DNA from 4 places in the Promicromonospora sp. NPDC023805 genome. Region 1 is predicted to be linked to each of the others. Evidence: riboswitches for the same ligand, from Rfam matches in the RefSeq annotation. Region 1 holds a riboswitch; each other region holds the start of a gene.
What was found. A riboswitch is a leader RNA that binds a small molecule or an ion and turns the genes downstream of it on or off. The one in region 1 is predicted to bind cyclic di-AMP.
Positions count from the first base shown of each region.

Region 2: another riboswitch for cyclic di-AMP. It lies ahead of AB0F70_RS20775 (NlpC/P60 family protein); the one in region 1 lies ahead of AB0F70_RS16925 (NlpC/P60 family protein).
Region 3: another riboswitch for cyclic di-AMP. It lies ahead of AB0F70_RS12545 (NlpC/P60 family protein); the one in region 1 lies ahead of AB0F70_RS16925 (NlpC/P60 family protein).
Region 4: another riboswitch for cyclic di-AMP. It lies ahead of AB0F70_RS12860 (C40 family peptidase); the one in region 1 lies ahead of AB0F70_RS16925 (NlpC/P60 family protein).

Region 1 is NZ_JBFAAH010000016.1:107,530-109,722, reverse strand. It holds gene AB0F70_RS16930 (cytosine permease) at 1-101, opposite strand, end outside; gene AB0F70_RS16925 (NlpC/P60 family protein) at 319-1,080, opposite strand; cyclic di-AMP (ydaO/yuaA leader) riboswitch at 1,080-1,260, opposite strand; gene AB0F70_RS16920 (FAD-binding oxidoreductase) at 1,385-2,193, opposite strand, start outside.
Region 2 is NZ_JBFAAH010000023.1:86,420-88,612, reverse strand. It holds gene AB0F70_RS20780 (universal stress protein) at 1-402, opposite strand, end outside; gene AB0F70_RS20775 (NlpC/P60 family protein) at 616-1,362, opposite strand; cyclic di-AMP (ydaO/yuaA leader) riboswitch at 1,413-1,605, opposite strand; gene AB0F70_RS20770 (metal-dependent transcriptional regulator) at 1,780-2,193, opposite strand, start outside.
Region 3 is NZ_JBFAAH010000010.1:152,698-154,890, reverse strand. It holds gene AB0F70_RS12550 (hypothetical protein) at 1-722, opposite strand, end outside; cyclic di-AMP (ydaO/yuaA leader) riboswitch at 888-1,085, shown strand; gene AB0F70_RS12545 (NlpC/P60 family protein) at 1,134-1,823, shown strand; gene AB0F70_RS12540 (hypothetical protein) at 1,969-2,193, opposite strand, start outside.
Region 4 is NZ_JBFAAH010000011.1:37,846-40,038, forward strand. It holds gene AB0F70_RS12855 (NAD(P)/FAD-dependent oxidoreductase) at 1-1,021, opposite strand, end outside; cyclic di-AMP (ydaO/yuaA leader) riboswitch at 1,150-1,329, shown strand; gene AB0F70_RS12860 (C40 family peptidase) at 1,330-2,193, shown strand, end outside.

The sequences.
Region 1 (2,193 bases):
GCCCCGAACCACGGCCAGAACAGGCTGCGGGGCGAACCGCGCCGCTCGGACTCGTCGATGGTGTTCAGGGCATTGGTCTCGACCGCCGTGGGGACGCTCATGGCGGTGATCATGCCACCCGCCGGTGACACGCACGAGGGCCCGCACCGTGTCGGTGCGGGCCCTCGTGGTCAGGCGCGTGGTGCGGGGCTGCGGCTCAGCTTCTGTCTATATCGGCTGCGCCTCCGGCTCAGCCTCTGTCCATATCGGCTGAGCCTGCGGCTCCGCTGCGGGCGCGTGCCTCGTTCCTCGGCCCGCACCCTTCGCTGCGCCTCCGGCTCAGCCGACGCGGATGAAGGTCGGGCTGTTCTGCCAGATCTCCGTGTAGCGCACGGACTGGCCGGGAACCGGCGCCTCGACCTGCATGCCGTCGCCCGCGTAGATGGCGACGTGGCCGGGGCTCCAGATGAGGTCTCCCGGCTGGGCCTCGGCCTGCGAGACCGGCGTTCCGGCGTAGCGCTGCTCCGCCGAGGAGTGCGGCAGGCTGATGCCGATCTGCGCGTAGACGTACGACGTGAACCCGGAGCAGTCGAACCCGGCGGGCGTCGCGCCGGCCCAGACGTACGGCACACCGAGGTACTGCATGGCGATCGCGACGATCTCGGAGCCTCCGGCGGCGGCCGGGACGGCCGGCTCGACGGCTGCGGCGGTCTCGACGACCTCCTCGACGACCGGCTCCGGCTCCGGCTCGGGGGCGGGGGTCACCTTGATGGTGCCCGTCTCCAGCGTGAACTTGCTGTCGGCCGCTACCTGCACGGCGGGTGCGGTGTTCACGGCGTCGACCACCGCGGCCCCGGCGACCGAGCCCTGCGACGTCTTGTTCAGGATGTCGAGCTCTGCGGTGGACGGGCTGTTGTCGGCCACCGGCGCGGCGTCCGCGGGAACGCTGAGCAGGGAGACTGCCAGGCCGGAACCGGCGACGACGAGCGCGCCGCGGCGGGCGGCACCTGAGATGCCCCGGGCCGCGGCGCGGGAGAGGGGAGTCAGCGGGGTGATGGGTCTGCGGGCAGCGCGGTGACGCCCAGGCGTGCGAGTAGTCAAGAGGTTCTCCTGACGCCTACGAGGTGAGCTGTCGGATTCGGATCGGAGAATGACCCGGCCGCGTACTACCTGTGCGGCTTCACCCCAAGGACACCGTCGGTGCCCGCTTACGTGGTTCCCCCGTCCCTGTCCTTGTCTTTGCAGTCTCGGGGCGGTGACAGGGCTCGGCGCCCACCTCGAGTGCCCGCGGACTTCCCGCGAACCGGAGCGACGCTAACCCCGTTCGGCGGCGAAGTCACAATCGCATCACGGCTCACGGGATACTTCGCGTCCTACTTGACCCGAATTGTCCGCATGAGATAGGTCACTTTGCGGCGGGCGGAACGTTGTGATTCCGGGCAAACACGTTGCTCGGGTCGTATTGCCGCTTGATCACCGCTAGCCGCTCGTAGGTCGCCGCCGGATAGACCGCCGCGACGTCGTCCGCGGTGGTCGAGCCGAGGAAGTTCGAGTAGGCGCCGTTGACGTGCGGGGCAAGCCTGGCCCAGATCGCCGCGATGCCGGGACGGGCGGCCTCGATCACCGGCTTCGGGCCGCCGGCCACGGTCGCGACCAGCAGCTCCGCGCCGCGGTGCGCGTACGCCGTCGCGTCGGCGGGGACCCGCGACACCGCGCCGCCCACGGTGCGGATAGCTATCGACGGCGAACCCGCCGACGTGCCGACCTCGGCGAGGATCCGCAGCGTGTCGGACACCGACTCCCGCTCGACGAAACCGCTGTGACCGAGCAGCTCGAGACCCGGCGGCAGCTCCGCGCCGTCTACGAGGATGTCGGCGTACGCGTGGAGCGCGACGTCGTCCTCCAGCACCGTCCCGAGCCGGCGGATCGGGTCGAGCGCCCTGGCCGCGAGCTCCGGGTCGTCGCCGTCGAACGCCACATGGATCTCGAGCGGCGCCTCCGGGCCGCCCGCGAACGGGTTGGCCAGGTTCGCGATCGAGGTGAGCTCCTCGGGCGCCGTGCGGAGGTGCTCCGCCCAGCCCTGGAGCACCGCAGCGGTCTCCGCGGCGGGGAACGTGATCTTCCCGAAGAAGACCTCCGTCGTCGGGTGCGCCACGAACTCGAAGGAGGTCACGACACCGAGGTTGCCGCCGCCTCCGCGGATCGCCCAGAACA
Region 2 (2,193 bases), on a different contig from region 1:
CGCGTGCGCCGGCAGCGCGGACGACACGGTTCCTAGCAGCCGCTCCGTGAACCCGCCCCGGCCGCGCGTACCGACGACTGCCAGCCCGTAGTCGCCGGACAGCTCCACGAGCACGCCTGCCGCGTCGCCGGTCGCGACCTCGGTAGTGGCGCGCACCCCGGCGTCCGCCACGCGCGCCTCCGCCTCGGCGAGAACCGACTTGGCGCCCTCCTGGATGGTCGTGTCGTCGAGGGCGGCGTACCCGCCGTCGAGCGACGCGGCCGTGAAGGAGGGCAGTGAATAGCTGCACACGATGTGCAGCGCCCAGCCCACGCGGTGCGCGTAGGCGGTGGCCCAGTCCAGCGCGTGCAGGCTCGCGGCCGACCCGTCTACCCCGACCAGTACGACCTCGGATCGCGTCATCGCAAGACCTCTCTTCGCCCAAGCACCATTGCAGTCCAACGCTACCGGCGGCACGCGCGTTATGGGTGACCGGTGGCATAAAGACTGCAGAACGATGCCACAGCAGAGATTCGCGAAGTAGAGCGCCTGTCCGGGTCTCCCTGGCGACACCAGGGAATTTCGGACAGGCGCTCTACTTCGCGAATCTCTGCTGTGCGGTACTACCTGGCTGGATCAGCCCAGGCGGATGAACGTGGGGTTCGACTGCCAGATGGTGCGGAAGTCGACGACGGTGCCCGGCTTGGACGCGTCGATCATCGTGTTGCCACCGGCGTAGATCGAGACGTGCCCGGGGGTCCACATCAGGTCGCCCGGCTGAGCCTCGGACGCCGGCACCTGGGTGCCGTAACCCGCCTGCGACGACGACGAGTGGGGCAGCTCGATACCGAGCTGCCCGAAGACGTACTTCGTGAAGCCGGAGCAGTCCATGCCGCTCGGGCTGGATCCACCGGAGACGTACGGCACGCCGATGTAGCGGCTCGCGATCGAGATCACGGAGTTGCCGATCGCCGACGCGGGGATGTCGACCGAGCTGGAGACGGCGCTGGCGGCTGCCTCGGCGGCCTCAGCAGCCTCGGCGGCGGCAGCCTCAGCGGCCTCTGCCGCCTCGTCCGCGGCGAGCTCTGCCTGGTAGTCCTCGTTCTCGGCGGCAGAGACCACGGAGACCGCGGACTTCTCGACGTTGAGCTCTGCGTCGGGTGCGACCGACACGACTGGTGCGTTGGACAGCGCCTCACGGGCCTGCGTCGCCAGCGCGGTGAGGTCGACCGAGTTCATCTTCGCGTGGCCGGTCTCCACCGGAGCCGCCTGGGCGACCAGAGCGCCACCGAAGGTCGAGACGAGGAGCGCGCCACCAGCGGCTGCGACCGCGGTGCGGCGGCCTACTGCGGCGTTCTGAGCAAGTTCGGTGAACGGAGTCACTGGTCGTCGCGCAGCCCGATGGCGAGCGCGAGTCGTACGTGCAGTCACGTAGTACCTCTCCTTGAACGCCTTCGAGGTCAGCTGTCGGGTTCGGGTGGGAGAAATCACCCGGCCGAGCAATCCCGAAGGAATACCCAGCTTCACCCCGAGGACGCACCCTGGCGCCCATTGGTGGGTCCCCCGCCTCTGTCATGCGGTCGTCTTGGGGCCCCGGCCGGTGACAGAGTTCGGCGTCCGTCCGAGGACCCCCACGAATAACTCCGTGGGAGCGGTCCGAACGTACCGGACCTCACCCTCGATGTCACGTTCCGGCAACGACTGCCAAGGTGTGTCGCGGGAGGGGTGCTGCCTTTCCGACAAATCGGACGACAAAGTGGACGGCAAACTGGACTGCCAAAGGCCCCGCGAGGGGTCCGATCAGACCGTCGCGACGAAGAGGTGGCGGGCCACGTCCTCACCGAGCTCGAGCGCCGTACCCGCGCCGTCCACGGCCACCGTGTAGGTCCCGCCGCTGTGCTGCGCCGTGATGCGGGAGCCGGGCACCAGGCCGGCCTCGGACAGGCGAGTCAGCAGCTCGATATCCGTCTGCAGGGGCTCGGCGATGCGGGTGAGCGACGCCGCGAGCGGCTCGCCCTTGACGCCCTTCTTCGCCGCCGCCTCGAACGCGGAAGGCAGCGAGATCACGCCGGTCAGGAACGGCACGTCGGTGTATTCCTCGCCGAGCTCCGACAGCCCGGGGATCGGGTTCCCGTACGGGTCGTGGTGCGGGTGGTCGAGCAGCCCCACGAGGCGCTTCTCCACCAGGTCGCTCATCACGTGCTCCCAGCGGCA
Region 3 (2,193 bases), on a different contig from region 1:
GGGTTCTCCGTGAGCGCGGATCCCGGCCAGATGTTCTCCTGCACGGCCAGGAGGGCCGGTCCGGCCGCCTGCAGCACCCACACGATGCCCGCGGTCGGCAGCCAGCCGAGAAGCTCGATCGGCCGGCTGTCCACCGCCAGGCCGAACGCGATACCGAGCGCCACCGCGAAGGTCCACCACGTGCCCGTGGGAGACACCAGGTTGCCCGGCACCAGACCCCACAACCAGCCGTCCAGGAGCACAACAGGCAGGGCCAGGGCGGGCCCGCGCAGGGCAGCCGGGCCCAGGGCCGTCAGGAGGCCGGCCGCCAGCCCTACGACCCCGGCAGCGACGGTGACGACCAGCATCCCGAGCGGCGCGGCGTCACCGGGAGCACTGCCGCGGAGCGCGAGCAGGCACGAGGCGCCGCCCGCCGCGGACATGGCGAGCAAGGTGCCCGTCGTCGCGGCAGCCGCGCCAGCCCTCGCCGAGGCCGCGATACCCGCCGTGAGACCGCCGAGGAGGCCGCCGATCAGAGCCATGATGACCAGGCCGACCACCGCGTCGTCGGTGGTGAACGGTATGGGCAGGAATTCGGCAGAGCGCACTGCCGAGGCCTCGGTAAGGCCTATGACCTCGTACAACGCCTGCAGGAGCCAGGGCAGAAACCCACCCACCCACCAGACGACGGCACTGATGGGAAGCACCCACCAGGCGGAGACGCGATATGCGCTTTCACCCATGCCGCCGAACGGTAGCCGATGTGTGTGATGTCGGTCATAGCCCATGAAGACCGGAACGGCGCAAATCTGCGCCTTCTGCGGGTGAGACCGGAATGCGTAACCCGATCGTGACTTTTCTGGGGAACGTGTGTACTTTGACTTCTGCCCCACCACATCGGTGGGACCGTGAACCGGACGCCGAATCCTGTCACCGGTTCATGACCAGACGTTCGAGACAGGAGCGGGGGACCCACCTTCCCGGACGACAGCACCATCGTCGCCCTCGGGGTGAAGCCGGACGGAACCCCCCAGTAGCCGTGCGGCCGGGTGTGTACTCCTACCCGAACCCGACAGCTGACCTCGCAGGCGGTACAGGAGACATTTAAGGTGACGAACTCCCTTCGCGGACGGCATCGTGACAGCCGGCCGGCCATGACACCGCTGAGCATCCTCGCTCGTACCGCCACAGAGAACGCAGGCACCGTAGCCCGCCGAGGAGCCATCGCCGCAGCAGCCGGTGGCGTCCTGATCTCGACCATCGCGACGACGGCCCACGCGGCCCCCGCCATGGACCTGAAGACCGACGTGAAGTCCGCCAAGCTGAACACGGTCGACCTGCACTCCCTCACCGCGGTGGCCAAGCAGGCTGTTGCCGCCGCCCCGACCGTCACCGTCCCGTCCGACGCGAAGATGCCGATCGAGATGGAAGCGCTGGGCACCTCGTCAGCCGCCGACGGCAAGAAGGGCGACGGCCCCGCCGTCGTCTCGGTCGACGCGCCGGACCCGGTCCCGCTCGGCGAGCAGGCCATCAACCTCGCTTTCAACTACCTCGGCATCACGTACGTGCTCGGTGGGGCGTCGCCGGCCGAGGGCATGGACTGCTCCGGCCTCGTCCAGTACACGTACGCGCAGCTCGGCGTGAGCCTGCCGCACTCCTCGAGCGCGCTGCTCAGCTCCGGCTACCAGGTCACCTACCCGGAGCCCGGCGACATCGTCTGGACGCCCGGCCACGTGGCCCTGTACGCGGGCGACGGCATGATCATCGAGGCGTGGGCCGCCGGTATGCCGGTGCGCTACACCGAGATGTGGCAGAACAGCCCGACGTTCATCCGCGTCGTCTGAGCCGGAGCGGAACCGCAGGCTCGGACGACGCGGATAGAGCCTGAGCTACCGCAGTACATCGACCGCAGTACATCGCGAGGCGTCGCCTCCGCGCCGGGTTTCCGCCCGACGCCGGAGGCGGCGCCTCTCGCGTGTCCGGGGTCGCTCACTCCGGCCAGTCGCAGTAGTCCGCGACGAAGGAGTAGAAGTCGGAGCGCGCGGAGTCGGGCATCGGCACGTGGACGGGCTCCTGCCGGACGCCGCCGACGCGCGCGGACACGGGCAGGAACGTGCCCCGCTTGTCCTCGGCCACCGCATGGACGTCGCAGCGGGCGGGCACCACGGCCAGGACCACCTCGCCGGTCCCTTGTCCCGCCAGGTCCCGGCCTAC
Region 4 (2,193 bases), on a different contig from region 1:
CCGCGACGGGGTCGACGTCGTCCCGCAGCCTGGGCAGGCGGGTGAGCAGCATGTTCACCTTGAGCTGGGCACCCTCGGGGTGGTCGGCAGTCGCCGAGGGGTCCCCGCCCAGCAGCCGGTCCAGCTCGGCCGGGGCGCATGCCGCGAGCACGTGCCCGGCCGTGACGCCTCGGGCGCGCCCGTCGGCGTCGGTCCAGGCGACCTCCGCGCCGGAACCGCCGGAGGCCCCGGGATCGACGGCGGTGACCGTCGCCGAGGTGACTATCGTCGCGCCGGCCGCCACTGCGGCGTCGCGCAGGGCGCCCGAGACGGCACCCATACCGCCCACCGGCACGTCCCAGTCGCCGGTCCCGTTGCCGATGACGTGGTAGAGGAAGCAGCGGTTCTGCCGCAGGGACGGCTCGTCGACGTCGGCGAACGTGCCGATCAGGCCGTCGGTGGCCGCTACCCCGCGGACCACGTCGTCGGCGAAGGTGCGGCGCAGCACCTCCCCGAGGGGCTCCTCGAAGAGCGCGCGCCAGGCCTCCTCGCCCACCCCGTCGACCACGAGGTCCCGGACCGCCGACCGCGGGAGCAGGGGTTCGGTGAGCGTCGGCGCGAGCCGGCGGGCCACCTCGGCGGTCATGGCGTAGAAGCGGCCCCATGCCTCGAAGTCGGCGTCCGAACCGGTGAGCCGCTTGAACGAGGCGCGCGTGGCGACGTCGTCCTGGCTGTCGACGAGGAGGCCGCCGTCGGCCACCGGCGTGTACGAGGACCAGCGGCGGCGCTTCAGCGTGATGGGCAGGCCGAGCTCGTCGATCACCCGGCGGGGCAGGAGCGAGACGAGGTAGGAGTAGCGCGAGAGCCGCGCGTCCACCCCGGCGAAGGGGCGGGCCGAGACGGCGGCGCCGCCCACGTGGTCCGCACGTTCGAGGACGAGGACGGACCGGCCGCCACGGGCCGCGTAGGCCGCCGCGGTGAGGCCGTTGTGACCCCCGCCCACGACCACGACGTCGTACCGGGAACGCATCGAATCGGTCATGGACGCCATAGTGGCATGGGGCACAGATTGCCAAGGAGGTTCCATCACAGGTCGCTATGTGACCTAATCGTGACATTTGCGCGAGGGGCAGGTACGGTCGATCTCGCCTCTCCAGCAACGGGGAGGTCCAGGCCCGGACGCCGAACCCTGTCACCGGATCTTGGCAGCTAGAACGTGACAGGGGCGGGGGAACCAAGTAAGCGGGCACGCGAGTGTCCTTGGGGTGAAGCCTCCTTGTGAGGCCGGGTGAATCGCTCTCCCCACCCGAACCCGACAGCTCACTTCGTAGGCGTCCGAGGAGATCACTGGTGACCGTACTCACCGACCGCACCCACGACTGGGCGGACGACCAGGCAAACCGTCCCAGCAACCGGGGCAGGCACCGCGCCGACGGCCCCGCGCTCACCCCCTTCACCGCACTGACCCAGACCGCCGCCGAGAATGCTGCCCGGACGGGTGCCATCGCGGTCGTCACGTCCGGCATGCTGGCGTCGGTATTCACCCAGACCGCCCACACCGCCCCCGCCGAGACGCACACGCAGGCCACGCTCGCGAACGCGACGCCGGTCAGCAACACCATCAGCAACACCATCAGCAACACGGTCGACAGCACGACCCGCGCGGGTCTGGCCGAGAACCTGGTGACCAAGGTCAAGGTCACCCAGGACGCCGACTTCTACGCCGAGCGCGGACGCGTGTCCGTGACCCCGTACGCCGAGACCAAGGCGGGCATCGCCGAGGCCAAGGCGAAGGCCGAGGCAGAGGCGCGTGCCAAGGCTGAGGCCGAGGCGCAGGCAAAGGCCGAGGCTGAGGCAGCCGAAGCGGCCGCGGAGGCCGAGGCAGCCGCCGAGGCGGAGGCAGTTGCCGTCGCCGAGACGGTCGCCGACGCGTCCGGTCTGGGCCAGCAGGCCGTCAACCTCGCACTCGAGTACGTCGGTGTGCCCTACGTGTGGGGCGGAGCCTCCCCCAGCGGCTTCGACTGCTCAGGGCTCATCCAGTACGTCTACGGCCAGCTCGGTATCTCGATCCCCCACAGCTCGAGCGCGATCTCGACCATCGGGTACCAGGTCTCCGCCGCCGCGGCGCAGCCGGGCGACATCGTCTGGACGCCGGGCCACGTCGCCCTCTACGCGGGCAACGGCATGGTCGTCGAGGCCCAGCAGCAGGGCACT